DNA from 4 places in the Actinoplanes friuliensis DSM 7358 genome. Region 4 is predicted to be linked to each of the others. Evidence: riboswitches for the same ligand, from Rfam matches in the RefSeq annotation. Region 4 holds a riboswitch; each other region holds the start of a gene.
What was found. Region 4 has a riboswitch for cyclic di-AMP ahead of AFR_RS02330 (coiled-coil domain-containing protein). Riboswitches for the same ligand answer to the same signal wherever they lie in the genome.
Positions count from the first base shown of each region.

Region 1: it holds a riboswitch for cyclic di-AMP, as region 4 does, so the genes downstream of both, AFR_RS10070 (C40 family peptidase) here and AFR_RS02330 (coiled-coil domain-containing protein) in region 4, are expected to answer to the same signal.
Region 2: it holds a riboswitch for cyclic di-AMP, as region 4 does, so the genes downstream of both, AFR_RS20330 (C40 family peptidase) here and AFR_RS02330 (coiled-coil domain-containing protein) in region 4, are expected to answer to the same signal.
Region 3: it holds a riboswitch for cyclic di-AMP, as region 4 does, so the genes downstream of both, AFR_RS19020 (LysM peptidoglycan-binding domain-containing protein) here and AFR_RS02330 (coiled-coil domain-containing protein) in region 4, are expected to answer to the same signal.

Region 1 covers NC_022657.1:2,153,836-2,160,853, forward strand. The annotation lists gene AFR_RS47710 (TVP38/TMEM64 family protein) at 218-688, opposite strand; gene AFR_RS47715 (hypothetical protein) at 693-881, shown strand; gene AFR_RS10060 (type 1 glutamine amidotransferase) at 999-1,715, opposite strand; gene AFR_RS10065 (Mur ligase family protein) at 1,705-2,925, opposite strand; cyclic di-AMP (ydaO/yuaA leader) riboswitch at 3,387-3,550, shown strand; gene AFR_RS10070 (C40 family peptidase) at 3,590-4,363, shown strand; gene mraZ (division/cell wall cluster transcriptional repressor MraZ) at 4,773-5,204, shown strand; gene rsmH (16S rRNA (cytosine(1402)-N(4))-methyltransferase RsmH) at 5,423-6,388, shown strand; gene ftsL (cell division protein FtsL) at 6,488-7,018, shown strand, end outside.
Region 2 covers NC_022657.1:4,400,891-4,407,908, reverse strand. The annotation lists gene AFR_RS20335 (aminoglycoside phosphotransferase family protein) at 1-104, opposite strand, end outside; gene AFR_RS20330 (C40 family peptidase) at 176-1,165, opposite strand; cyclic di-AMP (ydaO/yuaA leader) riboswitch at 1,180-1,314, opposite strand; gene AFR_RS20325 (M56 family metallopeptidase) at 1,449-2,366, opposite strand; gene AFR_RS20320 (BlaI/MecI/CopY family transcriptional regulator) at 2,363-2,731, opposite strand; gene AFR_RS20315 (cytochrome ubiquinol oxidase subunit I) at 2,806-4,197, shown strand; gene cydB (cytochrome d ubiquinol oxidase subunit II) at 4,207-5,187, shown strand; gene cydC (thiol reductant ABC exporter subunit CydC) at 5,184-7,018, shown strand, end outside.
Region 3 covers NC_022657.1:4,123,387-4,130,404, reverse strand. The annotation lists gene AFR_RS19030 (DUF6493 family protein) at 1-2,349, opposite strand, end outside; gene AFR_RS19025 (DprA-like winged helix domain-containing protein) at 2,346-3,641, opposite strand; gene AFR_RS19020 (LysM peptidoglycan-binding domain-containing protein) at 3,720-4,265, opposite strand; cyclic di-AMP (ydaO/yuaA leader) riboswitch at 4,268-4,453, opposite strand; gene menC (o-succinylbenzoate synthase) at 4,540-5,655, opposite strand; gene AFR_RS19010 (hypothetical protein) at 5,652-6,509, opposite strand; gene AFR_RS19005 (M20 family metallopeptidase) at 6,506-7,018, opposite strand, start outside.
Region 4 covers NC_022657.1:482,873-489,890, reverse strand. The annotation lists gene AFR_RS43285 (putative bifunctional diguanylate cyclase/phosphodiesterase) at 1-1,016, shown strand, start outside; gene AFR_RS02350 (TetR/AcrR family transcriptional regulator) at 979-1,587, opposite strand; gene AFR_RS02345 (ABC transporter permease) at 1,760-2,656, shown strand; gene AFR_RS02340 (ABC transporter ATP-binding protein) at 2,649-3,434, shown strand; gene AFR_RS02335 (coiled-coil domain-containing protein) at 3,456-4,535, opposite strand; cyclic di-AMP (ydaO/yuaA leader) riboswitch at 4,539-4,675, opposite strand; cyclic di-AMP (ydaO/yuaA leader) riboswitch at 4,955-5,091, shown strand; gene AFR_RS02330 (coiled-coil domain-containing protein) at 5,097-6,119, shown strand; gene AFR_RS02325 (glycoside hydrolase family 65 protein) at 6,186-7,018, opposite strand, start outside.

The sequences.
Region 1 (7,018 bases), 1.7 Mb from region 4:
CTTCCGTGGCGCCGGAGGGCCCGACTTCAAGGAAGTTGGGCGTGGTCGACGGCCGCCGGGCGATGGCGGGGTGCGGTGCGGTGGCGCGTCAGGGGACCGAGCCGTTGGAGCGCTTGGGGGCGCCCCGCTGCTGAGGTGGGTTGACCAGCACAACTTGAGTACCGGGGGTGGATGCGAAAAAGGCCCGCCAGTGGCGGGCCTTTTCGGTGGTTGAGGGTCAGGCAGTGGCGAGAGCGGCGGCGTTGCGACGGGCCGCGAGGCGCCAGCGCAGGACGATCGTCGTCGTGAGGCCGATGCCGATCGCGGCCGGGGCCAGCGTCAGCGGGTTCATCGAGCCCGGCGACGTCACCGCCGCGCCGATCACGGCGTACGAAACCGCGGACGGGACCGAAGCGAGGGTGGTGCCGAGGAGGTAGCGCTTGCGGCAGACCGAGGTCGTGCCGTAGGCGTAGCCGATCAGGCCGAACGGTGCGAGCGGCAGGAAGCGGACCAGCAGCACCGCTGACAGGCCGCGGCGGTTGAGCCAGCCGTCGAGGCGCTCGAGCTTGCCGCCCGCGCGGGAGCCGAGGGCGCCGCGGCCGGCCCAGCGGCCTGCGTAGTAGGTGGCGACTGCGGCGATGATGGCTGCGGCCAGGGCGGTGACTGCGCCGGTGGCGGGGCCGAGGAGGGCGCCGCAGGCCAGGGTGATGGCGGTGCGGGGGGACCAGGACCGAGAGGAGCAGGCCGCCGACCACGGCGATCGCCACGGCGGCGGCGGGGCCGAGGGCGACCACCGAGTCGGCGATGGCCTGCAGGGGGAGGACGGCGGCGGCGACGCCGAGGCCTGCCACGACGGCGCCGAGGACGCCGAAGCGGAGGGCGCGGTGGCGCCAGCCGGTTGAGGGCTGCGTGCTGACCTGAGGGTCCGTGGCGGGGGTTGTGATGCCCCGCGGGGCGATCAGGGTGTCAGTCATGCAGGCGTGTCCCTACTTCTCGTCGGTCGAGGACTGAGGTGCGGGTCATGCGGCGCCGGCTGCGGCGAGTCGCTCGCCTCGGAGCCGGTCGGCCCAGGTGTCGTCGAGCGGTTGAAGACTATCCGCGCCGATCGCCCAACGCAGTAGCAGATCGGCTATAGCTGGGTTGCGAGCGAGAGCGGGGCCGTGGGCGTACGTGCCGAGGATCTTGCCGTGCCAGGCGCCCTCGGTCTGGCTGTCGTTGCCGATGCCTGCTGTGACGCGGGCCAGGGGGGCTACGCCGGGGCCCAGGTGGGTGCGGCCGCCGTGGTTCTCGAAACCGGTCAACGGGGGCAACCCTAGCCGCGGATCGATGTCGCCGCGAACTTCGCCGACCGCGCGGGTCTCGCCCCGGTCGGAGTACAGGTCCATCAGGTCGAGCCCGGCGCACTGGGCTCCCTTGGCGAAGAACGAGCGACCGAAGAGTTGGTAACCCGCGCAGACGGCCAGCACGGCCGCGCCCTGGTGGACGGCGCGGTGGAGGCCGCCGTCGGCGATCAGGCGCTGGGCTGCGAGCGCCTGCGGGCCGTCCTCACCGCCACCGATCAGGTAGATGTCGGCGGTGGTGGGCATGGCCTGGTCCGAGCGGACCTCGTACGTCTCCACCGGGATGCCCCGCTGGGCGGCGCGGCGGCCGAGGATCAGCATGTTGCCGCGGTCGCCGTACGTGGAAAGCAGGTCCGGGTAGATCCAGACGATCCGGAGGGTGCTCTCAGTTGACACGGTCCAACTCCGCTCGGATGTCCTGGAACGCCGTGTAGTTCGCGATCACTTCGAGGCGTCCCGGCGGGCTCGCCCGCACTGCCTCGTCGAAGGTAGTCACGTGGCGGAAGGCCACATCGTTCACTTCCAGTCGTACGGCGAGGTCGTAGGCCCGGTCACCGGTGATCAGGACCTGCCGCCCGCGCAGAGGGGAGAAGTCGACGTCGTAGAGCCACGACGTGTCGAAGCCGTCGGGGTCCCGGGCGTTGATGGAGAGCAGTGTCGGAGCCACCTCGGCCATGTCGAAGGCCTCGAGCCAGCTGGCGGGGTTCTTGGCCAGCAGCAGCCGGATGTTGCGGCCGTCGCGCTCGACCTGGGCGTACCGGCCGGCCACCGAGGCGACACCGGCCAGGCGGGGGACGGCCTCTATGGGCCGGACGCCGAACTCGGCGGCGACGGCCAGCGCGGTGGCGGCGTTGCCGAGGTTCACCTGTCCGGGGAGCTGGAGCTTGACCAGGTGCCAGTCGCCCTTGGGGTCGAGGACACCCTCGTCCTCGACGGTCCACTGGGCCTGGGGGCGGCGCAGCGGGCAGCCGGTGCACCACCATTCGCCGTTGGCGCGCTCGATGGGGGAGCCGCACTCGGGGCAGACGAAGGAGTCGTCGTGCCAGCGCTGACCGGCGCTGAACCAGACGACATTGGCGGTGTTGATCGCGGCCCAGACGACCATCGGGTCGTCCGCGTTCGCGACGACGTGGATGTCGGGGTGGGCGGCGAGGGCGGTGCGCCACATCTGCGCCATCATCGCCACCTCCTTCGCCCGGTCGAGCTGGTCGCGGGACAGGTTGAGCAAGGCGACCACACGCGGGGTGGTCTCGTCGATCACCCGGGCGAGGTAGTGCTCGTCGACCTCGAGGACCGCGAACGGGGTGGCACCGGCCTTGGCCAGCGCCGAGGTGTGCCCGGTGGGCATGTTGGCGCCGAAGGAGTTGGTGGCGACCGGGCCGAGGACGCCGAGGGCGGCGGCGGTGAACCGGGTCGTGGTGGTCTTGCCGTTGGTGCCCGACACGAGCGCGATCGCACGGCCGGCGGCGAGGTTCCTGAGCAGGTCAGGATCGATCTTGAGACCGATCCACCCGCCGATCACCGAGCCGTCACCGCGTCCCGCGGCCCGAGAGAGCGCCGCAGCGGTTCGCGACACGGAGGTCGCGACCTTGGCCCGTAGGGGCAATTTCCCGTCCGTCACGGCGACGAGGGTACCGGAAACGGACACTACGTCGAGTGGTGGAGCGGCCCGCGCGGCCTGGGAGGGGTCCGCAGGCCGAAGCTCGGCCGAACGGATGATCTCCACCCCGCCGCCCGGCGTCGTGTTTGGCCCGCTGGGGGCGTTTGCGACGGCAATCTCCCGACCTCGGACACGCGCATGATCCACCCTGCTGCGGCTTTTTGTGTGTTGTGTTTCACCCGTAACCTTCACCGGAGCGTGATCACAGAACTACGCAAAGCGCTGGCATTTGTCACGGGGTGGTTACAAACCGGACAGGCTCCGGTATGCCAAATACGCTGCGTAACCAAGCAAGGCCCGACAGTCGGCCCGGAAATCGGGTAGCAAGGTCCCTGCCGGTGAGCATCCGCTCGCCGCTCGTACCGCACCGGACCACGCCGAGCCCTGCCCCGGTCCGCGCGGCACGACCACGGAAGCAGCTTCAACCACACAGGCATACGGGGGCAGGGACGGGGGACCCAGATCCGGTCCGGCAGTTGCGGACCTTGGGGTGAAGTCACCTTTTGGCGACCGGGCACACCTTCCCGCCCGAACCCGACAGCTAACCTCGCAGGCGTGCCGGAGGGATATCTCTACCGTGCACGAACGCAGTTCGAGCCGTGGCCGCCGCATGCCCGGAACCGGAACCATCGCACTGTCCCTGGGTGCGTGCCTCTGCGCCGGCCAGCTGATCGGTACGCCGGCGGCATCCGCCGCTCCCGTCGTCACGGCGGCAGCCGCGGCGCCGGCGGTCAAGCCGAAGATCACCAACTCCGCGACCCGCTCCGTCGCGTGGGGCAAGAAGGTCAGCGTCACCGCCAAGGTGATCGACCCGAAGACCGGCAAGGTCGTCACCCGCGGTTCGGTACGCCTCCAGGCCAAGCGAGACGGCAAGTGGCGCACCTGGGTGACGAAGAAGCTGTCCTCGAAGGGGACGGTGAAGCTCACCGCGGAGCCGCACATCACCGGCTACTTCCGCACGCAGTACACCGGGGCCACGAACATCCGCTGGGCGACCAGCGGGGCCATCAAGATCACGGTGAAGAGCAGCGGGGCGAAGGTTCTCGCCCAGGCGAAGAAGCACAAGGGCGCGCTGTACAAGTTCGGTGCCTCGGGCCCCAAGCGCTTCGACTGCTCGGGCTACACCCAGTACGTCTACAAGAAGACGACGGGTAAGAAGCTCCCGCACAAGGCGAACTCGCAGCAGAAGTACGGCAAGGCGGTCGCCAAGAGCAAGAAGAAGATCGGCGACCTGATCGTCGTCCGGTCGGGTTCCTACGGCACCCACGCCGGCATCTACGCCGGCAACGGGTACATGTGGGACTCGCCGCACTCGGGCGCCCGGGTCGGCAAGCACAAGATCTGGAGCAAGAACTACGTCGTGCGCCGCCTCGTCGCCGCGTGAGGTAGAGCAGTGAAGTAGTAAGAGCAGTACGAGAGTCAGTGGGGCGTGACCCGTTTCGGGTCACGCCCCACTGTCGTATTCCCTCCACTTCGCTCCCCGGATCGCGGGAGGAGGGTTCGCGGGCGGTAAAGAACGCCCGATTTCTGGGGACTTTCGTGCCCGCCTGGGCGGCATGTCGGAAAGTGGACCATGGTCGGAGGCCCGAACCCCTCCACTTCCACCTCACCGGCTCTGACGTGCGCATTCATCCGCGAATCGGCTTCGCAGACCGGTCCATTCTTGTTGCGAGTGGAGGGAAGTGGAGTAGAGTGGAGCGCAGTGGCAGGGCCTGAGGAGCTGACTCCGAGGGGGTTGCCGGCCCAGACGACAGGCGGTCCGCGAAACCGCCGGGGGCAGGGGGGTCAGGCCGATGTTTCTCGGCACTCACACCCCGCGCCTCGACGACAAGGGCCGGCTGATCCTCCCGGCGAAGTTCCGTGACGAACTGGCGGGAGGTGTCGTGATCACCAAGGGGCAGGAACGTTGCCTTTACGTCTTCCCGATGCCCGAGTTCCAGCGCATCGCGGGGCAGCTCCGTGAGGCACCGGTCACGAACAAGGCCGCCCGGGCCTACAGCCGGGTGTTCTTCGCCAGCGCGCACGACGAGATCCCCGACAAGCAGGGCCGGGTCACCATCCCGGGCCACTTGCGGGAGTACGCGGCGCTGGATCGTGAGCTCGTCGTGATCGGCGCGAGCACGCGGGTGGAGATCTGGGACAAGCAGTCCTGGGAGCAGTACCTCTCGGCGAGCGAGGACGAGTTCGCCGACATCGAGGAGGGGGTGCTGCCCGGCGGACTGTGAGGCGTGGCACCTGTGGGCCGTCGACACGGTCCGGACGTCGCTGCCGCCGTACTGCGAGATCTCCAGCCGCTCCCGCTCCTGGCGCCTCTTCCCCGGTGCCAGGCGTGTGTCCGGTCGGGCGCGCCCGAAGGCAACGGGCACGAGCGGATGGGGATCTGGCGGTACGGACAGACGACCGGTCGTCGCAGGACACCGGGTGAGCGCGGAAAGAGCAGGCAATGGGGGTCGACATGGGGGAGCTTCGCGGCACACACGTGCCGGTGCTGCTCGAGCGCTGCCTCGAGCTGCTCGCCCCCGCCCTGGTCCTGCCGGGCGCGGTGCACGTCGACTTCACGCTGGGCCTGGGCGGGCACGCCGAGGCCGTGCTGGAGCGGTACCCGGACGTGGTCCTCATCGGACTCGACCGGGACACCGAGGCTCTCGCGCACTCCCGGCACCGGCTGGCCCGTTTCGGCGATCGGGTGCACTTCGTGCACGCGGTCTACGACGAGCTGCCGGACGTGCTGGCCGGCCTCCGTCTTCCGGCGTTCCACAGTGGGCTCTTCGATCTCGGCGTGTCCTCGCTGCAGCTCGACGAACCCGACCGGGGTTTTGCCTATTCGCGGGACGCACCGCTCGACATGCGGATGGACCAGTCGCGGGGGATCACCGCGGAGGAGGTCGTCAACGGCTACGAGCCGGGCGAGCTCGTCCGCATCCTGCGGGTGTACGGCGAGGAGAAGTTCGCGACGCGGGTCGTCTCGGCGATCGTCAAGCAGAGATCCAAGTCACGGATCGTCTCGTCGTCGGCGCTCGCGGACCTGGTCAGGGACGCGATCCCGGCCGCCGCGCGGCGAACGGGTGGAAATCCCGCGAAAAGAACGTTTCAGGCGTTACGTATTGAGGTAAATGCGGAGCTCGCCGCAGTCGAGTCCGCCGTACCGGCGGCATTGGACTTGTTGGCCCCGAAAGGGCGCCTTGTGGTGATGTCGTATCAATCACTGGAGGACCGGATCGTGAAGCGCGCCCTCACCGCGAGGGCACGCAGCACCGGGCCGATCGACCTGCCGGTCGAGCTGCCCGGGACCGGACCTTCGGTGCGACTGCTGACCCGCGGGTCGGAGCCGCCCAGCGAGGCGGAAGTGGCGGAGAACCCGCGAGCGGCTTCGGTGAAGCTGCGCGCGGCGGAAAAGATCGACAAGTAGGACCGGGCTGGACGGGCCGCCGCGAACGGCCCCGAATGCTTGTAACGCACGGGGGACAAGGGCGGTTACGCCCGGGGGAACACCAGGAGGGGGAGGGGCATGAGCGAGCGCATCACCACTGCGCGGTCGGGGGGCCGGACCGCGGAGCAGGTTGGCCAGGGCGGGCGCAAGCCCGCCGCGAAGACCGGCGCCACGACGGGCGGTGGCGCCCGGGGGGCGCGCCACTACCCGACCGTCGGCGCCACCGAGGGCAGCGCCGCCCTCAAGCTGACGGCCGAGCAGCAGCACGAGACGGCTGCGCGTCCCCGGCTGCGGGTCGCGCCGCCGGCACCGATCAACGCGCCTCGCGCGCCGTTCATCGCGCTCGTGGTCGCGGTGGTCGTGGCCGGTGTGATCGGCATCCTGCTGATCAACACCAAGACCGCGGAGAACTCGTTCCGCATCGACACGCTTCAGCAGCAGCAGAAGAAGCTGGACTCGCAGCAGCAGGATCTGGAGAACCAGATCGCCGCCAACAACAGCCCGGGCAGCCTCGACGCGGCCGCCCGCCGGCTGGGCCTGGTCAAGGCGGACAGCCCCGCCTACATCCGGCTGCCCGACGGCAAGATCCTCGGTGTGCCGAAGCCGGCC
Region 2 (7,018 bases), 3.9 Mb from region 4:
TCGTGGGTGACGGCGTCGATCAGCGCCGGGAGGCCGGCCAGCCACTCGCGGCCGGCGTCACCCCAGTTTCCGATGATGTTGCGGGTGAAGGCGGCGGGGAACATCGGGCCATTCTGGTACACAGAAAAAGCCGCCACGTCAGGTGGCGGCCTTTCTGTGTGCGGTGCGAACCGGGTCAGCCCGGCCGGCGCATGCCGGTGATCGCCCCGCTGCGGTCGATCGACGCCATCCGCACATGGTCTCCCGTGTGCGGCGCGTGGACCATGGTGTTGCCTCCGACGTAGAGACCCACGTGGTGGACCGGACTGCCGTAGAAGATCAGGTCACCCGGCTGCAGCTCACTGCGGCTGACCGCCCTGCCCGCCCCGATCTGATCACCCGTGAAGTGCTCGAGGTGCACTCCGACAGCCGCCCACGCCACCTTGGTGAGACCGGAGCAGTCGTAACCGCTCGGCCCCTCGGCGCCGAAGATGTAGGGCTTGCCGATCAGCGAGCACGCCTTCTGCGCCGCCCGGCCGCCCTTGGAGTTGTCGTAGTCGACCGGACAGGGGCCCGTCCGGAACGCACCGCCCGAGCTGCCGCTCGCGCCGTACGCCCTGATCCGCAGTTTCTGCAGATCGTCGACCTTCTTCTGAATGTCCTTCTTCTGCTGTCCCAGCAGCTTGTCGCGTGCCGCGACGGCATCGGTCAGGGTCTTCAGATCACGCTTGTCACCCGCGAGCTGGTCGCGCAGCTTGGCCACACCCGCGATCGACTCGCGCTGGTGCCGGCTGAGCTGATCGAGGAACGTGAGCTTCTCGGTCAGACCGGTCGGCGAGCCACTGACGATCATGGCCTTCACGGCGTTGGGCGAGCCCTGCATGTAGGCCTGCCCGGCCATGTTGCCCACCTGCGACATGGCCAGATCGACCTGCAGCTCCAGCGGTGCGAGCCGCTTGTCGATCTTCTTGAGCTGGGCCCGGTTCTTGATCAGCTGGTTGTGCACGTCGTTGTACTGCTCGATCACCGGTTCCAGCTTGTTCCACTGCTCGTCGATCTGCTTTTCGATGTTCGACGGCGACGGTGTCGCATGTGCCACCCCGGGAGCGAGAAGAATCCCGACCGCGGCGACGGCGCAGGCGATGCCGCGCAGAATTGCGGCGCTGCGCGCCTCAATCCGTTTCACGTAGGTGCAGTGTCCTTTCTTCCCTCGGCCGCCGACCGGGTTAGCTGACGGGTTCGGGCGGGAAGCGCGCCCGGCCACGGTGATGCTGTGGCTTGACCCCTGGTTCCTGGGTCCCCGGCTCGTGAACGACGATTAGGCGGTGGCCGTCAGTTCGCCCGGGATCGGACGAGGGGGGACTGAGCGGCCGGGCACCACCGTACTCCCGATCAAAGCGTTAGAGAACCCGGCGGTATAGGGACACAGAACGCATAACGCCGTGTGACGCACCGTAATTAAGACGGACTTAAAGGGGCCACGCCGAGAGCGCACGGTCGAGCCAGGGCACCACCAGGATCACGGTCGGTAGCACCAGCAGGCCTGCGGCCAGGGTGGCCGCCAGCACCGTCAGACCCTTCGACCGCGGGTCCGGCCCGTCGAGGCGTTCCAGCCGCCGGCGGCGATCCGCGTCCGCGCTGCCCACCTCGGCGGGAGCGTCCGGGCTGACCGCGTCGCTGAGCAGCGCGAGGGCCGTCCGCAGCGGCGCGGCACCGGTGCTGCGCCGCGCCGCGTCGTCCGCGACCATCTCCAGCAGCAGGTGGACGGCGTCGAGCGGCGCACGGCTGCGCAAGGGCCGGGGCACCGCCCGGTAGAACGCGGTGAACGACTCCATGACCACGTCGTGGCGGTGCCGCAGGTGGGCCTGCTCGTGCGCGATCACCGCCGACACCTGTTCGGCGTCGAGGACCTGCAACGCGCCACCACTGAGCACCACCCGCGGCGAGCGCCCCGGCAGGCAGTACGCGAACGGCAGCGGCCCGTCGAGGACGCGCAGCCCCTCGGGCACCTCGGCCGGCAACGCGCCGTGGCGCTCCGCGGTGTCCAGCAGGTCGACCAGCAGCCGGTGCCGGGCACGGCGGGCCCGCGAGCGGCGACTCACCTGCACGAGCGAGACCACCAGGCGCAGGATGATCAGAGCGGCCACTGCCAGCGCGCCGATCAGGGCGATCGCGCCGACCGGGCGGCGGGAGCCAAGCTCACTGACGAGCTCCTGCGGGCCGGCCAGCACCACACCGAGCGCGCAGAGCACGCCGGCGAGGGTGATGCTCTGCCACAGCAGCACGGCCCCGGCCGGCGTGCGGGCGGGCCAGCGCGCGGAGGCGAGGATGCCCGGCACCACGAGCGACAACGTCAGCCCGAGAGCGCCGAGCAGCAGCGCGGTCACGGTGCGGCGCCCGGGTCCTTCCGTGCCGCCTCGATGGCGGCGGTCAGCGCGGTCGGGTCGATCCGGCCGACGAAGTGGGCCAGGGCCGCGTCGCGCACGCCGTCGGGGGCCGCGCTCAGCGCGTCGAGCATCAGCGCGGCCGTCATCTCCTCGCGCGTCTGCGCGGGCACGTAGCGGTAGGCGCGGTCGGCCCGCTGCTGCAGGACGACACCCTTCTTGGCCAGCCGGTCCAGCACGGTCATCACCGTCGTGTACGCGAGGTCGCGGTCACGGCTGAGCCGCTCGTGCACCTGGCGCACGGTCAGCGGCTCCCCGGCGTCCCACAACTGCGTCATGACCTCGCGCTCGAGATCTCCAGAAGCCATGTGACCCACTCTACTGCACGACGTCGTACTACGACGCGTAGTATCTACTACGAGACGTCGTAGAGGGGGCAACCATGGACGTGCTCGACCTGACACGGCTGCAGTTCGCGGTGGTGACGATCTACCACTACTTCTTCGTGCCGCTGTCGATCAGCCTGGCCGGTGCGGCCGCCGGGCTGCAGCTCACCTGGATGCGGACCGGCCAGGAGAAATACCTGCACCTGACGAAGTTCGTGGGCAAGCTGCTGATCGTCACGTTCGCCGTCGGTGTGGTCACCGGACTCGTGCAGGAGTTCCAGTTCGGCCTGGGCTGGAGCAACTTCGCCCGCTTCTACGGCGACGTCTTCGGCCCGACGCTCGCGATCGAGGGCATGCTCGCGTTTTTCCTCGAGGCCACGTTCCTGGCCCTCTGGTATTTCGGCTGGGACCGGCTGCCGCGCAAGCTGCACGCCGCCACGATCGTGATCGTGGCCGTCGGGACCGTGCTGTCCGCGTTCATCATCCTGGCGGCCAACTCGTTCATGCAGAACCCGGTCGCCTACTCCCTCGACCCCGTCACCGGGCGGGCGCGCCTCGACAGCTTCGGTGAGCTGCTGCTCAACAAGGTCAACCTGGCCGCCTTCCCGCACACCCTCGCGGGTGCGTGCATGGTCGGTGGTTCGCTGCTGCTGGGCATCGCGATCTGGCGGCGGCGCTCGGACGCCGGCTTCGCACCCCTCGCCCGCCTGGGCGCGTGGATGACAGTCACGGGTGGCGCCCTGACCGCGCTGACCGGTGACCACCTCGGCAAGGTCATCACCGAGGTCCAGCCGATGAAGATGGCCGCCGCCGAGTCCCTGTACGAGACCACCACCGGCGCGCCGTTCTCGATCTTCGCCATCGGCGACATCAGCGGCGGCAAGCCGTTCTTCAGCATCGAGTTGCCCTGGCTGCTGTCCATCCTGGCCAAGGGCAGCCCCGGCGCCGAGGTCCAGGGCATCGACGACCTCCAGGCCCAGTACGCCGCCCAGTTCGGCCCCGGCAGTTACGTACCGATGATCCCGGTCGCGTTCTGGACGTTCCGCCTGATGATCGGCATCGGCATGCTGGCCATGGCCGCCGCGGCGCTCTACCTGTGGACGACCCGCAAGGGCCGCGAGCTCGACGAGAGCCGCCGCTGGTCCCGCCTCTTCCTGCGCTTCCTGCCGCTCATCCCGCTGCTGCCGACCGCGGCCAACAGCCTCGGCTGGATCTTCACCGAGACGGCTCGGCAGCCCTGGCTGGCGTTCGGGATCTCACGGGTGGCCGACGGCATCTCGCCCGGCCTGACCAGCGGCGAGGTCCTCGCGTCCCTGCTCGCCTTCACGGCCGTCTACGGCATCGTCGCGGTCGTCTGGTTGCGGCTGGTCCGCCACCTGTCCCGGCAACCCCTCGCCCCGCCACCGGTCGAAGCGGCCGCCGAACAGACCGCCGTCCCGGTCTACTGAGGAGCAACGATGATCGCTGTCTGGTTCTCCCTGGTGATCCTCTGCTGGGTGCTGTTCTTCGTCCTCGAGGGCTTCGACTTCGGCGTCGGCCTGCTGGGCCCGATCGCCGGGCGTGACGACCACGAGCGGGGCGCGATCGTCCGCACCGTCGGCCCGTTCTGGGACGGCAACGAGGTGTGGCTGGTCGCGGCGATCGGCGTCACCTTCGCCGCCTTCCCCGACTGGTACGCCGCCCTGCTGTCCGGCCTCTACCTGCCGATGGTCGGACTGCTCCTGCTGCTCGCCGTCCGCGGTGTGGCCCTGGAGTTCCGCGGCAAGGGTGACGGCGAACGCTGGCGGCGACGCTGCGACGCCGCCCTGACTGCCGCCTCGGCCGGGATCGTGCTGCTCTGGGGTGCAGTGCTCGGCGTCCTGACCCACGGCCTCGCCCTGGGGCAGGACGGCCAGGTCACCGGTACGGGCCTGGGCCGCAGCACCGCTCCCCTGCTCACGTGGCCGGCGCTCGTCGGTGCAGCCGCAGCCCTCTTCGCGGCACTGCTGATCGGCGCCATGTTCCTCACCCTGCGGACCACCGGGCCCGTCCACCTGCGCGCCCAGCGGCTCGGCATCGTCCTGGCCACCGGCGGCGCCGTGGGCCTCGGCGCGACCGGCTTCGCCACCGGCTCACGACTGGTCCTCGTGGCGGCGATCCTCTGCGTCGGCATCGCCATGCTCGCCCGCACCGGCCAGGAACTCCTCGCCTTCGCCGGCACGGCCCTGGGCGTCGCGGGCACGGTCGTGGCGGTCTTCACCGCGCACGGTGACGTGGTGCTGCGCAGCACCCTCGACCCCGCATGGTCGCTGACCATGACCGGCGCAGCGGCCACCGACTCGGCCCTGCGCCTGCTCAGCATCGTCGGCGTCGTGGTCCTCCCGGGTGTGCTGGTCTACCAGGCCTTCTCGTACTGGGTCTTCCGCCGCCGGGTCGCCAGCGAGCGGGTGCCGTCGTGAGCCGGGGGCCGGTCGACCCACGGCTGCTGCGGCACGCACGCTCCAGCCGTACCGGGATCGCGGTGTTGTCGCTGCTCGGAGCCGGTCAGGCCGCAGCGACGGTGACCGTCGCCGTCGCGCTGGCCCGGATCGTCACGGGCCACGACGCGATCTTCCTGCTCGCCGCGGCCTTTGTCCTGCGGGCCGTCCTGACCTGGGCCGAGCAGGTCGTCGCCCAGCGCACGGCCGCCGCGGTCACCGACGAACTGCGGCGCTCCTCCCTGGCCGCGGCGCTCGGCCACGGCCCGGCCTGGGTCGCCCGTTACGGCAGCGGCCGGCTCACCGCGGTCCTGTCCGGAGGCCTCGACGCGCTGCGGCCGTGGTTCTCCGGATATCTCCCCGCCCTGGTCCTCGGTGTGGCGCTGCCGCCGCTGGTCATCGTGGCGATGGCCGTGACCGACCGGACCTCGGCGGTCATCGCCGTGGTCACCCTGCCGCTGATCCCGGTGCTCGGCGCCCTCATCGGCTGGGCCACCCAGAAGCAGGCCCGAGCGGCGTGGGAGGCCGACGCCCGCCTGGCGGGCCACTTCCTCGACGTGGTCCGCGGCCTGCCGACCCTGCGGATCTTCGGCCGGGCGGACCGCCAGACCGCCGTCGTGCGCGAGATGTCCGACAGACACCGCTCCGCCACGGTACGCGTATTGCGCGTCGCCTTCCTCTCCTCCACAGCCCTGGACCTGGTCGCAACGCTGTCGGTCGGCCTGATCGCGGTCGAGGCGGGCCTGCGCGTGGCCGCGGGCGCGATGCCCCTCGCCCCGGCACTGCTGGTGATCCTGCTGGCGCCCGAGGTCTACCGGCCACTGCGCGAGATGGCCGCGAAGTACCACGCCGGCGCCGACGCCACCGCGGTGATCGCGGACGTCGACGAGATCCTTGCCGAGGCCCTGCCGGCCACCGGTGACCAGGCTGTTCTCGTGCCGGCGGAAGCCCTGACCGCGGACGGGCGGTTCGGTCTCGGCGGTGCGCGGCCGGCCGTCTTCGCGTCGCGGCTGCGTGTCCGGCACCCGGGCTCCGCTGTGGACGCCCTCGCGCTCGACGGCCTGTCGGTGCAGCCGGGCGAGATCGTCGCGCTGCGCGGACCGTCGGGAGCCGGCAAGACGACCGCCCTGCGGGTCCTCGCCGGTCTGCAACCGGCCACGGCCGGACGGATCGAGCTGTCCGGCCCCGGCCTGCTGTACCTCCCCCAGCGCCCGGCCCTCCCCCACGTCCGCACGGTCGCCGACGTCCTCCCCGGCCTCGACGACGCCTCCATCAATGCCGAACTGGCCCGCCTGGGTCTCGAACTGGAGCCCGGCACGGTCGTCGGCGAGCACGGCAGCGGGGTCTCCGCAGGCCAGAAGCAACGCCTCGCACTCGCCGCGGTCCTGCGGGCCGCCGAACGCGAGCCGCGGGTGCTGCTGCTCGACGAACCCACCGCCCACCTCGACGCCGCCGCCGAGCAGGTGGTGGTCGACCGGTTGCGTGCGGCGGCGGACCGCGGCTGTGCGGTGCTGGTCGTGGCCCACCGGCCCGGCCTCCTCGACGCCGCCGACCGCATCGTCGACGTCCACCCCGGCCCGGCCCCTGCCAGTGCCCCCACTGACGACCGATTCGTCGCCCCGATGACAGCGACCGGCGAAATCGCGTCGGCCGGGTCGCCCGCGTCGACGTCGTCGAGCGCCGGGCCGGCGGTGGCCGGGCTGCCGGGTCCAATCGCGACAACGGCTCGGCGACCTTCGCGGTTCTCCATGGCGGCCCGGTGGCTGGCGCGACGGCCCGGAACCGCGGTCGGCCTCGGAGCCTTGTCGTGGCT
Region 3 (7,018 bases), 3.6 Mb from region 4:
GCCGAGCTCGGCACCGACGGCCGCCGCGACAGCGCCGTCGGTGGGCACCAGGGCCAGGAAAGCGTCCACGGCAGCGGTGCGGTCGGTCTGGTGACGGGCACCGAACACGTACGCGAGGGCAAGAGCCATCGCCGGTCCGATCGGGCCGGTGCAGTCGGCGAGCAACGGCAGAAGTTCGCCTCCGCCGCGGCCGTCCTGGTCGGCGTGCCCGGCGAGGCCCGGCAGGGACCAGGCCGCGATGACCTCACGGTGGTGGGGCAGCACCATGGTGTCGACGTCCGGGGTCTTCGCCGATCCGCTGGAGTAGTCGGGATTCGGGGAGCGTTCGAGGGCAACCAGCTGCGTCTCCAGCCCGAGCCGGTCGGTGGGGTCCGGGTAGAGCTCGGCGACGACACGCCGGGCTACAAGCTCTTCCGACCGCATCGCTCGGGTCCCCTTGCCGGACAGCTGCTCGAGGCGGACGCTCAACGGATCCGGTAGGCCGCCGGCAGCCAGCCAGGCCGCGAATTCCCGTCCTCGCGGCGAGGTCAGTGCATCCGCTGCGGCCCGCACTTCCGGGTCTGTCACCCGGGGCACCCGCAGCAGAGCCTGGTCGAAGTCGATCGGCCACGGCTCCCATCCCTCGGCCTCGGCACGCTGGAGCCGGGTGAGCAGCACCCGGGCGTCGAGGCTGCCGTTGACGTGCGTCGGGGTGGCGACCAGCATCGGTACCGGTGTCTGCGTGATCCGGACGGCCAGCTCGGAGATGCGCAGCACCAGGATCACGGCCGGTGAATCGGCCGGCCCGGCCGTCTCGGCCATGGAGATCATGCGCGGCCAGAAGGTGCCGTGGTCGTGCGGGGCGATGACGGAACGGATCGCCTCGCCGAGGTACACCAGGCGGGGCTGCCAAGCCCCGTAGCGCTGGACGAACAGGTCCGGATAGCGGTCGAGCACCGGCTGCAGGACCTCGGGGAGCCCGGCGGCGGGCAGCGAGACGAGTCCGGCCAGCACATGCTCCCAGCGGACTGCCGTGCGCTCGTGGAGCAGCGCCACCAGCTGCTCGGCGAGCTCGACGGCACTGGTGATCGGCGGTGGCATCTCCGCGGTCGGCAGCGGCGGTGGCAGCGGGAGAACGACCTGCGGAGCGGCCTCGGGCTCCGGAGCGCCGAACAGTTGTGCGGCACGGGCCGGCAGATCCCCGCCGAGTGCGGTGGCCGCTTCGGCCAGGTGCGTGAGACGAGAGTCCCGGCCGGGGTCGTCGAGCAGAGGAAGGTGCTTGGCGATCAGGGCGAGGGCCCGGTCCTGGATGTCGAGGGCCGGATGTCCGAAGGCAACGGCGATCGTCTCGAGCACCTCCCCGGCGCGGCCCGGGTCACGGCCGGCAGCCTTGTCGAGGATCGACAGCTGGGCCTTGGCGAGGTTCTTCTCCTTGCGGAGCAGGACCAGGCCGCCGGCCTCGCACAGCGTTTCGGCGTCGAGGCGACCGGCCTCGTCGAGGGTTCGCAACGCGCGCTGAGCCAGCGCCGCGATCACCGGCCCGGAGTGCGGGAGGAGCTGGACGTAGGCGACGGTGTGGCGGGCCAGCTCGTCCACCGTGGGCTCGAGAAGATCATGAAGCATCACGAAGGCGCGCAGGAACCCCGGTTTGTCACCGCGGGTGAGGCGGTCGACCGTCGCGTCGAGGATCGGGCCGCGGGCCAGGCGGCCTTCGGCGATGAGGTCGACAATGGCAGCGGGAAAGCGGGGCGCGTTGTCCCACTCGCCGGTTTCCTTGTTCCAGCGGCCGTGGTTGAGCTCCGAGCCGAGGCCGTCGATGGTGAAGACCGCCGGCAGCAGCGCGTCGAGGAACGGGTCGTCGCGCAGGAGCGGAGTCAGGTCTGCTCCACCGTCGTGAAGGGTGTTGAGCCAGCCGCGCAGCACGCTCTCGGTGGCCGGCGGCAGTGTGCCGGACTCACGGAGGAGACCGGCGACGAACGCCCAGCCGCCCTGCCACGCGCCGTCGATGGTGAGCTTCCCGGCCAGGCGGACCGCCAGGTCGCCCAGCCACGGCAGCTCGCGGATCCGGACGAGCTCGAGGAAGGCGGCGGCGGGGACGCGGTCCCAGCGGTCGCGGATGTCCCGCCGGCACAGGAGAGTGGCCGCGCGGGTCGGCGACGACAGGCAGCCGATGATGGCAAGGGCGTACGCACCGGCCGTGGTGTCCTCGACCTTCCACCAGTCCTCGCGCCGCATGCTCTTGAGGCTCGTCTCCACCCAGTCGGCGAGCGCTGTCCGCTCGGCCTCGGTGGCGGCCAGCAGCAGCGCCGCCACGGAGGCAGCGTCGCCCGAGCGCAGCGGCCGGTCGAGGGTCTCGCCGTCGAGGCTCACGACGCGCGGACCATACGGACGGCGAGAGCGTGCTTGCACGGCCCGCGCTCCCCGCGGTGTTTTCCCCACCACGGGCACGTGCAGGACGTGTCGCGGACGTGGTAGATCTCGTCGCCGCTGCGGACCTCGGCAACCTCACCGGTGGCCGTGACCGCGCCGGCGTCGACGAGGGCACGGGCGCCGACCAGGCGGGGATTCATCGTGGCGACGACGTCGGCGGCGTAAGGCAACGTGCGATGGAAGTAGCCCGCTTCGGCGACGTCGTAACCGACGCGGCCGGCCGTGCCGAGCTGGGTCAAAGCGGCCCTGACCCGCTGCGGGCCGAGGCCGGAGGCGGTGGCGAGCGCGTCGATGTCGATCGCCGGGTCCCAGGACAGCAGGGCGCTGATCAGATCGGCGTCGTCGGCGACCTCGTCACCGGCCAGGGCCTCGAGGACCGCACCCTCACCGGAGAAGCCCCGGTAGGGCTCGGGCGACAGGGTCAGCGAGAGCCGCAGCGACGGCAGGCTGAGCTCCCAGGTGCTCGCGACCGGACCGGCACCGGCGGCGACCGGCGGACCGTAGACGCGCAGGGCGGTCGCGTGGCGCAGGAACGGTTTGAGCGCGACCAGGCGTCCCGCGCCCGGCAGGCAGACCGCCCCGGGCACCGGCCGGGAAGTGAGCCGCAGGCTGCGGCCGGCGGGCACCGCCCACAGCACCGAACGGTCACCGGCGGGCAGGCGGTTGAGCAGGGCTCGTGCGTCGGCGATGCCGACCTCGGCGCGCGGGTCGAACCGCGACGTCAGCACCTGCGCCTCGGCGAAGCCGCGCAGCCAGCGCGACGGCAGCGGCACCTTGCGCTCGACGAGCGGCCCGTCGAAGGTCGTGACGGTCAGATCGTCCGGGCCGACCGCGAGGTGCAGCGGATCGGCGCGGCCGACACGGGTCAGCGCGCGCTGCAGCGGGACGTTGACGTCCACATTGGTGGTGCCGTGCGCGGTGATCTCACCGTCGATGCCCGCGGGCAGCACGTCGAGGCGGGCGTAGACACCGCAGCAGCCGGAGAACGACTCGAACCGCAGACGGTCGGACCCCGCGGTCACCACCGGATCGAGGCTGGCCGGGCTGACCGGGCGGAAGTAGCGGCTGCGCGCGACCTCGGCCACCGCCAGCAGACCGGTCGCCGCCGCACCGGGATCGTTCAGGAAGCCCGTGAAGAAGCGGGGATGCGCCGCCGGGCCACCGGAGGTCTGCAGGGTCAGACCGTCGGTGAGAGCCGAGGACCCGAGGTAGGAGTACGCCGCCGAAACCATGCGCACAACATAGAGAGGGGGTGCGACAGAAAGGGAGGGCCCGGCTGCCCCACGGAGGAAGGGCAGCCGGGCCGGATCTCAGAGCGCCAGGCGCTGACCCGGGACGATGACGTTCGGGTTGCCACCGAGCACGGAACGGTTGTGCTTGAAGAGCGCCCGCCAGCCGCCCTTGACGTGCTTCGCCGCCGCGATCGAGGCGAGCGTGTCACCCGGCTTCACGGTGTAGTGCGAAGTCCGGGCCGAGGAATGCGCGGACGACGACGAGGACTTGGCCTTGGTCTTGCCCTTCTTGCCGCAGGTCGGCCACGCGCCGATCCCCTGCCCGTCCAGCACCTTCTCGGCGATCCGGATCTGCTCCGCCTTGCTGGCCTTGTTGGCCGTGCTCGCGTACTTCCCGCCGCCGTACGCCTTCCAGGTGCTGCGGCTGAACTGCAGGCCACCGTAGTAGCCGTTGCCGGTGTTGATCTTCCAGTTGCCGCCGGACTCGCACTTCGCGACGGCATCCCAGTTCACACCGGACTTCGCCTCGGCCGCGGTGGCCGGGCCGAGCATCGCGACCGTGCCCGCTGCGCCGGCCGCCATCAGGCCGAGGGCGCGCAGGAACCGCTGGTGATTCTGTGCCATTTGTGTACAACCTCCACGCCTGCGAGGTCAGCTGTCGGGTTCGGGCTGAGGTTGCCCGGCCGCCGGGTGCGCGGCTTCACCCCGAGGCACGCGGCAAGCGCGTGCCGGGGAACGTGTGGGTCCCCCGCTCCATGCCATTCGATAAAGGTCCCGGCCCGGTCGGCGGCAGGATTCGGCGTTACCGACCGCGGGGTCCACGTCAGCGGACCGGGCCGACGTTAGCCACCCCCGAAGGCCGCCGGCCAAGCCCTGAGCGACTTTCGTGAGCTTCTTCTCAGTGCGAGCCCAGCGGGATCCACTCGGTCGAGACGGTCACTTCATCCAAAATCTCCGGTACGGGAGAGACGCCCAGCCCCGCCCCCGTAGGCACCCGCAGATGCCCCTCTTCCAGCACGAACGGCTCGGTAACGTCGGTGCGGTAGTACCGGTCGGACGCCGAGGTGTCGCCGGGCAGGGTGAAGCCCGGCAGCGCCGCCAGCGCGACGTTCGCGGCCCGCCCCAGACCGGTCTCGAGCATCCCCCCGCACCACACCGGTACGCCGTGAGCCACGCACAGGTCGTGGATCCGCCGCGCCTCCAGGTATCCGCCGACCCGCCCCGGCTTGACGTTGACGATCGCCGCCGCCCCGAGCGTGATGGCCGCGGCGGCCGTACGCGCCGACGTGATCGACTCGTCGAGGCAGACCGGCGTGCTGATGCGCCTGGCCAGCTCCGCGTGCCCGAGGATGTCCTCCTCGTCCAGCGGCTGTTCGATCAGCAGCAGCCCGAACGGGTCCAGCCGGGCGAGATGCCGGGCGTCCCCCACCGTGTACGCGGTGTTCGCGTCGACCTGCAGCAGCACGTCGTCGCCGTACCGTTCGCGGACCGCGCGGACCGGCTCGACGTCCCAGCCGGGCTCGATCTTCAGCTTGATCCGCACGTAGCCGGCGTCGAGATAACCACCGACCGCGTCGAGCAGCTCGCCGATCGACGACATGATGCCGACCGACACACCGCACGGGACGCGGTCGTGGACGGCGCCGAGCTCGCGGGACAGCGGGCGGTCCTGGGAGCGCAGCTCGGCGTCGAGCACAGCCGTCTCCAGCGCCGCCTTGGCCATCCGGTGACCCTTGAACTGCTCCAGGGCCGGGCCGACGGCGTACGCGTCGAGTCGCGGGACCGCCGCGAGCGCCGGGATCAGGTAGCGCCGGAGCACGTCGGCCGCCGCCTCGGTGTACTCGGACGAATACCGCGGGTCGGTCATCGCCACGCATTCGCCCCAGCCCTCGGCGTCGCCGGTGACCACGCGGACGAGCAGCACGTCGCGGGAATTCTCCGTCCCGAACGAGGTCCGGAACGGCGAGACCAGCGGCATGCTGATCCGGCGCAGTTCGACGCCCTGGAGTTTCATCGTCGCTGCTCCTCGGTGTCGCGGGTGAGGACGTACCAGCCGTCCCGGTCGAAGCCGGCGAACCGTGCACCGTCGGCGAGCAGGGTGGTGAGGGTGTCGCGGACCGCCGACCGCCATTCCTTGGCGACCGCGGGCGCCGCGCGGCGCAGGGTCTCGATGTCCTCGGGAACAGCGACCAGCACGACCGGGCCGTAGACCGATCCGGTGAGCGGGCCGCCGGTGTCGGAGCGCCGCAGCGCGATCGTCGCGGTCGGCGGGCTCACGGGTCGCAGGGGCCGACCGGCACCCGCGGCGACCACCGCGGGCGCGTGGAGGTCCCAGCGGACGAAGAGCCGGTCACTCTCGTCGTCGCCGTTGATCCGGTCGTGCATCACGCCGTAGAAGTTGGTGAGGTACTCGGTCGGCACCGCGCCCAGCTTGGCCAGGTTGAAGTAGGCGTTGCGGCCGACCAGCGGGTCGAAGGTCCAGCAGATCGCGGTGATGCCCCGCTGCAGCGCCCAGACACGCTGGTGCTGCTTGAGGGCGAAGCCGACGCTGCGCCCGGCCGCGGCGGGACCGACACCGGCGATGTGACTGTGCAGCTCGCGGTGCGCGGGTGCGGAGAAGAACGCGACGGCCGCGCCGACCAGCGTGGAACCGTCGAAGGCACCGGCCACGTAGCTGCCGGACTTGGCCAGGGCCCGCAGCAGCTCGGTGGTCATCACCGGGCTGCTGCCCTCGGCCTGCCAGATCCCGGCGAGCAGCCGGTCGAGTGCGGCCAGCTCGGCGAGGCTCGACACCGGCCGGACCTGCACCCGGGCAGCCCGCGCGGCGGCCTGCGCCGCCTCGACCGCCGCCGCGACGACCCGGCTCAAGACGGCTCCCCGGCCAGGACGTCCGCGATCAGGCCGGCGATCAGGGCGGCCCGGGCGGGCAGCTCGTCGACCAGGACGTGTTCGTCGTCCGCGTGCGCGCCGCCGCCGACGGCACCGAGGCCGTCGAGGGTGGGCGTACCGATGCCGGCCGTGAAGTTGCCGTCGGAGCCGCCACCGACCGCCGCGCTGCCCGGGGCGGGCAGGCCGAGCCGGGCGGCGACCGCGGTGGCCCGGGCGAAGAGGGCCGCGGACGACGAGGCGTCCAGCGGCGGGCGGTTCGGGCCGCCGAGCACCTCGACGCGGGAGCCGGGCAGGACCGGGCGCAGGCCGTGCATCGCGGCGTCGACCCGGTCCTGCTCGGCGGTGTCGCGGACGCGGACGTCCACGGCGACCTCGGCGACGGCCGGCACCGTGTTCTCCGAGGTGCCGCTCGAAGCCAGCGTCGGGGTGACGGTGGTGCCCCGGGACACGTCCGCGAGGGCGGTCAGGGCGAGAATCTGATGCGCCAG
Region 4 (7,018 bases):
GTGTGCTCGAACGCATCGCCGACGCGCTCGCCGTGCCGGTGGAGATCGACGGCCACCTGCTCGGCGTGCGTGCCAGCTTCGGGGTGGTCGACGGTCAGGCCGGTGACGACGACGCGGGTGACCTGCTGCGCCGGGCCGACATCGCCATGTACGAGGCCAAGGAACGCGGCGAGGGCGGCTACCAGCGGTACAGGCCCGGCATGGAGGCGCGCGGCGCCGAGCGCAACCGGCTCACCGCCGCTCTGCTGGCCGCGCTCGACCAGGACGAGCTGGTCCTGCGCTACCAGCCGGTGGTGACGCTGCCCGAGGGCCGGCTCACCGGTGTCGAGGCCCTGGTCCGCTGGCAGCACCCGGAGCGCGGGCTGCTCGGCCCGGGCGAGTTCATCCCGGGCGCGGAGGAGACCGGCCTGATCGTGCCGCTCGGCCGCTGGGTTCTGCGCGAGGCCTGCCGTCAGGCCACCGCGTGGATCGACGACCTGGGCGACCTGGCGCCGGGCACCATGTCGGTGAACGCGTCCGCCCGGCAGCTGCAGGAGCCCGGCTTCGCCGCCGAGGTGGCGGCCGCGCTGCGCGACTCCGGGCTGGCCGCGGGCCGTCTGACGATCGAGATCACCGAGTCCACGGCCGTGGGCGGCGGCGCGACGCAGGACAACCTGCGCGGGCTGCGGGCGCTGGGCGTACGCCTGTCGCTCGACGACTTCGGCACCGGCGCGTCGACGCTCAGCCTGCTGGCGAACTGCCCGGTGGACCAGATCAAGCTGGACCGGTCGTTCGCGCCCGGCCCGGGACCCGACGCCATCGCCGGCGCCGTGCTGCAGCTGGCCCGGGCCCTGGGGGTCGAAGCGGTGGCCGAGGGTGTCGAGACGCCGGCCCAGGCCGCGAAGCTGGGAGATCTCGGTTACGTCCGGGCGCAGGGTTTCCACTTCGCCCGGCCGATGACGCCGGAGGACGTGGGCGCGGGTATCCGCGCCCGGCAGGTCACTGAGCTGGCCGGCTCGTTTTCAGCGCGGCCATGACGGCGGTGCTGAGGTTCTCGAGGTAGTCGTCGTCGATCGGGGTCCGTGAGACCGCGAGCCGCCAGTACAGCGGGCCGAGCATCAGATCGACGGCAAGATTGGCGTCGGTGCCGGCCGGAAGCTCACCGCGTGTGACTGCCTGACCGACAATCTGGTCACCCACCGCCTGCTGGTGGGTGCGGAGTGCCCGCTGGAGAGTTTCGGCGATCTTCGGATTGCGCGCGGCCTCGGCCATCAGGTCCGGGATGATCTGCGAGGCGATCCGGTGCTGGAGCGCCTTGCTGACGATGAACATCATCAGTTGCAGGTCGCCCGCGAAGCTACCGGTGTCGGGCATGGGCACGCTACGCTCTGCAACGGCGGACACGATCTCGAGCACCATCTCGAGTTTGTTGCTCCACCGGCGGTAGATTGCGGTCTTGCCGACACCCGCCCGGCGGGCGACCGCCTCGATGGAGAGCCGGCCGTAACCGACTTCGGCCAGTTCGTGCATGACCGCATTCCGGATGGCCGCGGTGATGTCCCCGCGGAGCACCGCCGCTCCGGCGGGTGCACGTTTCGCTGTTGCCACGGGGTCACTATACGCGAGGACGCAACGGTTGCGTTCTGGCGCTCATTCGGATAGTTTCGGGCCCAGCGTCGATACGATCCCGTTCCATCGGCGCACACTTGTCAGTGTGTTCCCGGACGATGCACCGAGGTCTTCGACCCCCACCGGACCGACCAGATCGGAGCGCCACCCCATGCCCCCTACGGCGGTCGCCGATTCCGAAACCGGCCTCTCGCTCAAGGAGCTGGCCCGCAAGCACGGCCTGAGCGCTGCCGGCAAGCTCCCCAGCCTGCGCGACTACTCGCGGCAGCTGTGGTCCTACCGGCACTTCATCACGTCGTTCGCCAATGCCAAGGTCTCCTCCGCGCTCGGCCGCACCCGGCTCGGCATCTTCTGGCAGGTGCTGACGCCGCTGATCAACGCAGCGGTCTACTACGTGATCTTCGGTGTCGTCCTCAACACCAAGAGCGGCATCGACAACTTCGTCGCGTACCTCTGCACCGGCGTTTTCATCTTCGGCTTCACCCAGTCGGTGGTGCAGGCCGGCATCCAGGCGATCAGCGGCAACCTGGGCATGATCCGCGCCCTGCACTTCCCGCGGGCCAGCCTGCCGCTGGCCATCGTCATGGTCGAGATCCGCAACATGATCGCCTCGCTGGCCGTCCTCATGGTCATCGTGCTGGCCTTCGGTGAGCGCATCACCTGGGAATGGCTGCTGATCGTCCCGATCTTCCTGCTCCAGTCGATCTTCAACGCCGGTCTGGCGATGGCCGTGGCCCGCCTCGGCTCCAAGGTCGCCGACTTCAAGCAACTGGTGCCGTTCATCATGCGGATCTGGCTGTACGGCTCGGCCGTGCTCTACCCGGTGACCCGCTTCACCGAGCACCTCAGCGGCTGGAAGCTGGCCGTGGTCGAGGCCAACCCGCTGCTCGTCTTCATCGACCTCATGCGGCACGCACTGATGGAGGACGTGCCGCTGGCGGCGCCCGCCGGCGTGCTGTGGCTCGAGGCCGTCGCCTGGGCCCTCGTGGCCGGGCTCGGCGGTTACGTCTACTTCTGGCGCGGAGAGAAGGGGTACGGCCGTGGCTGACGTCTCCAGCAACGACCGGCGCGATCCGACGATCATCGTCGACGACGCTCACGTGGTCTACCGGGTGCACCAGTCGGCCACGCCCGGCACGGGCAGCCCGCTGGCGAGCTTCAAGCGCATCGTGACCGGTGCCAAGCCCGCGACACTGCGCGAGGTGCACGCGATCAAGGGCGTCAGCTTCGTCGCGTACAAGGGTGAGGCCGTCGGTCTGATCGGCACCAACGGCTCCGGGAAGTCGACCCTGCTGCGGGCCATCGCCGGTCTGCTGCCGGTGGAGAAGGGCGCGATCTACGCCGCCGGGCAGCCGTCGCTGCTCGGTGTCAACGCCGCCCTGATGAACGACCTGCCGGGCGAGCGCAACGTCGTCCTGGGCTGCCTCGCCATGGGCATGAGCCCGGCCGAGGTGAAGGCCCAGACCAAGGACATCATCGAGTTCTCCGGGATCAACGAACGCGGGGACTTCAGCTCGCTGCCGATGCGGACGTACTCGTCGGGCATGGCGGCGCGGCTGCGGTTCTCGATCGCGGCGGCAAAGAAGCACGACGTCCTGCTGATCGACGAGGCGCTGGCGACGGGTGACGCGAAGTTCCGCCGGCGCAGCGAGCAGCGGGTCCGCGATCTGCGCGCCCAGGCCGGCACGGTCTTCCTGGTCAGCCACAGCGAGCAGTCGATCCGGGACACCTGCGAACGCGCGATCTGGCTCGAGTCGGGACTGATCCGCGCGGACGGCCCGACCGACGAGGTCCTGAAGGAGTACGAGGCCTACACCAAGCGGTAGGCCCCGCACTCCCCGCCGGAGCTAGCGCATCGAGAGATGCACGTGGTTGGTGTGATCACTCGACGGATCCCCACCGGCCCCCGAGTACGACTTCCAGCCGCTGCTCGGTAGCCAGATCCGCCGGAACCAGATCACGTAGAGCACACCCAGCCGGCTCGCATTGTTGATGAAGTAGTTCGCCAGCTGGTTGCCGTACGTCTTGCTGCTGCCTGTGGCGTCGCCGCCGAAGCCGTTCTTGTCGGCGGCGAAGTCACAGGCACGACCCTTGGGGTGCTCGCCGCTGTTCTGCTGCCGGAAGCATGCGACGAAGCGTGTGAAGCCGTCCTTCTTGGCTTCCTTCATCGCGTGCAGCGTGCGCGGCGTGATGCAGCCGGACGAGGTGGGGTCGTTGATGCTGCAGGACTCGTTGGGCAGCTCACCGTTGGAGTTCCGCGGCGCCGCGGCGGCCTTCGAGCTGCTGCCGCCGTCGCTGGAGCTGCTGCCACCGGACGAGTCCGAGGCGTCGGAGCTGCCACTGGCCGCGTTGGCGGCCTTCAGGGCGTTCTCGGCCTGCGTCTTGCGCTTGGCCATGACGGTGAGCTGACGCTGCTGGTCGCGGATCTCGGCGTCGATCGCGACCTTCGCCTGCTCCTGCTGCGTCTTCGAGTCCTTCAGATCGCGGACGGCCCGGTCCTGCTTGACCGCGATCGTCTCCAGGGTCTGTACGCGGTCCAGCATGCTGCCGGTGGAGTCGGCGGTGACCAGCGCGGTCATCGGCCCGAGCCGCCCGGTGCGGTACGACTGCTGGACGATGTCGTCCAGCGCCGCCTGCTTCGGGCCGAGCTCGGTGTTGATCTCCTTGAGCTTGTCGATCAGCTGCTGCTGGCGCTTCCTGGAGGTCGCCAGGGCCTCCTTGGCCTCGACGAAGCCCTTGGACGCCGCCTCGAGCTGCTGGACCAGGGACTTCGAGCCGCCCTCACCGTCGTCGCCCGAGTCACCGGGCGCGGCGAGCGGCCGGGGTGACGCCGAGGCGGAGGACGGGGCGACGAGTGCCAGACCCGTGGTGGCGACGAGCGCCGCGAGGACGGTCGCTAATCGCCGGCGGGCAGGTTTGAGCCTCACGTGCTTTCCTTCCGTCGGCCGCCGACCGAGTTAGCTGACGGGTTCGGGACGGAAGCGATCCCTACCACTGTGACGTGGATTCACCCCATAACACGGGTGGGTCCCCGGCTCGCCTTGCGGCGATTAGGCGGCGGTCTGCTGTGAGACCGTGACGAACACTACCCATCGATGTCACGAATCGACAGGTGTCGTACTGAGCGCAACAATGCAAATACGCGGCGTGATTTCGTGACGGAAAGAATGCAACGACTCACATTGATGTGCCGTTACGGGCTATGACCTGCGTCATTCCATCGAGCAGTAACGGAAAGTCGTTGCCGGGTAACGCTTTTCACCACCGTTGCCGGACTGTCACCAGGGCAGTTGTCAGGTAAGCTGGCCGCCGGTCACTGCCAAGAAGGCACCGCCCCCAAGGTGCCGGCAGCCCACCGCCTAATCGCCGCGAGGCGAGCCGGGGACCCATGTGTAGTAGTGGGGTGAATCCACGTAACCGTGGTAGGGATCGCTTCCGTCCCGAACCCGTCAGCTAACCCGGTCGGTGGTCACGCGGAAGGATTGTGAATGACGGCAAGACCCCGCCGGTGGCTCGTTCTCGCCCTGGCACCGCTCGTAGCGGTCACGATGCTGCTCGTGCCCGCATCACCGGCGAGCGCCGACCCCGACGACGACAAGAAGTCGTCGACCGCCGACGACGGCGATGACGATCCGCTCCTGAACGACGTCCTCGACTCCACGGGACGACGCTTCCTGGCGGCCAAATCAGCGGTTGCGAAGTCGACCAAGACCCAGCTGGGTCTGGCCCTCAAGGTCAAGAATGCCGAGACCCGGCGGGACTCTCTGCTCCCCGAGGTCGGCGCGGTCGCGGCCCAGCAGTACCGCACCGGTGGCATCTCGACGATGGGCTTCCTGCTCAACACCGACGGCCCGGACGGCTTCCTCAAGAAGGCGGTCTCCCTCGAGGAGATCAACGCCATCAACGACGGCAAGCTGCACGAGCTGTACGAGGCGATCGACGACGTCAGCACGCAGAAGGCCCGCCTCGATCAGGAGGTCAAGGCCCAGCAGCAGAATCTGGCCTCGATGAAAAAGCAGAAGGAGTCGGCGGAGAACGCCCTGGCCAAGGTCGGCGGCAAGTCCGTGACCGGCGGCTTTGTCCTCTCCAAGTCACCGGTGGCGGCCCCCGCTCCCCGCAACTCCGACGGCGATTTCGGCCCGGAGTCGTGCAGCGTGAACGACCCGACGACCAGCGGCTGCATCACCCCGCGGACCTTCCACATGTACAAGGAAGTCAAGAAGGCGAAGTTCAAGAGGTTCGTCGGCTGTCACCGCAACGGCGGACCGTTCGAGCATCCCAAGGGCCGGGCCTGCGACTGGTCCCTGCAGAACAGCGGCTTCGCCCCCTGGCACAACCAGGACACCCGGGAGTACGGCAACAACCTGATGGCGTTCCTGGTCCGTAACGCCGACCGGCTCGGCATCCTGTACGTCATCTGGAACAGACAGATCTGGTTCCCGGCGACCGGCTGGAAGTCCTACTCCGGCCCGTCCGACCACACGGACCACGTCCACGTCTCGATGCTTTAGCGCTGCTCCGGACCAACAGAAAGCCCCCGTCCTCCTCGAGGACGGGGGCTTCTTGCTGTAGCTCGGTCAGCTGCCGGTGGCCCGGCGGACCGGGGCCCGACCGGCCGGCTGCGTCGGCGCCGGGCCCATCGGGCCCTGCGGCGGGATCGGCAGCACGACCGGCTTCACCTGGGTGATCGTGACCTCCTTGCCGTGGTGCAGGAGGTCCAGCCGGGCCGAACCACCGCCGTTGCGCAGCGAGTAGGTGACCTCGTCCGCCGTGACCTCCACCCGCAGCCGCAGGCCGCGCCAGAGCAGGGAGAACTCCAGGCCGTTGATCCGGCTGGGCAGGCGCGGCGCGAACGACAGCTGGCCGTTCGAGTCCCGCATGCCGCCCAGACCGGCCACGAGGGCGATCCAGGAGCCGGCCAGGGAAGCCACGTGGACGCCGTCACGGGCGTTCTGGTGCAGGTCGTGCAGGTCCATCAGGGCGGCTTCACCCAGGTAGTCGTGGGCCAGCTCGAGGTGACCCACCTCGGCCGCCATCACGGCCTGGATGCACGCCGACAGCGACGAGTCCCGGACCGTCCGCGCCTCGTAGTACGCGAAGTTGCGCGCCTTCTCCTCGGGGGTGAAGGCGTCACCGCGCACGTACATGGCCATGACCAGGTCGGCCTGCTTGACCACCTGCTTGCGGTACAGGTCGAAGTACGGGTAGTTCAGCAGCAGCGGGTAGACCTCCGGCGGAGTGTTCTGGAAGTCCCACTCCTGCAGCCGCGTGAAGCCCTCCGACTGCTGGTGCACCCCGAGCTCCCGGTCGTACGGGATGTGCACCGAGGCCGCCGCGTCCCGCCACGACGCCGACTCCTCGTCGTCCACGCCCAGCTTGCGGGCGAGGTCCGGGTGCCGCTTGGCCGCGT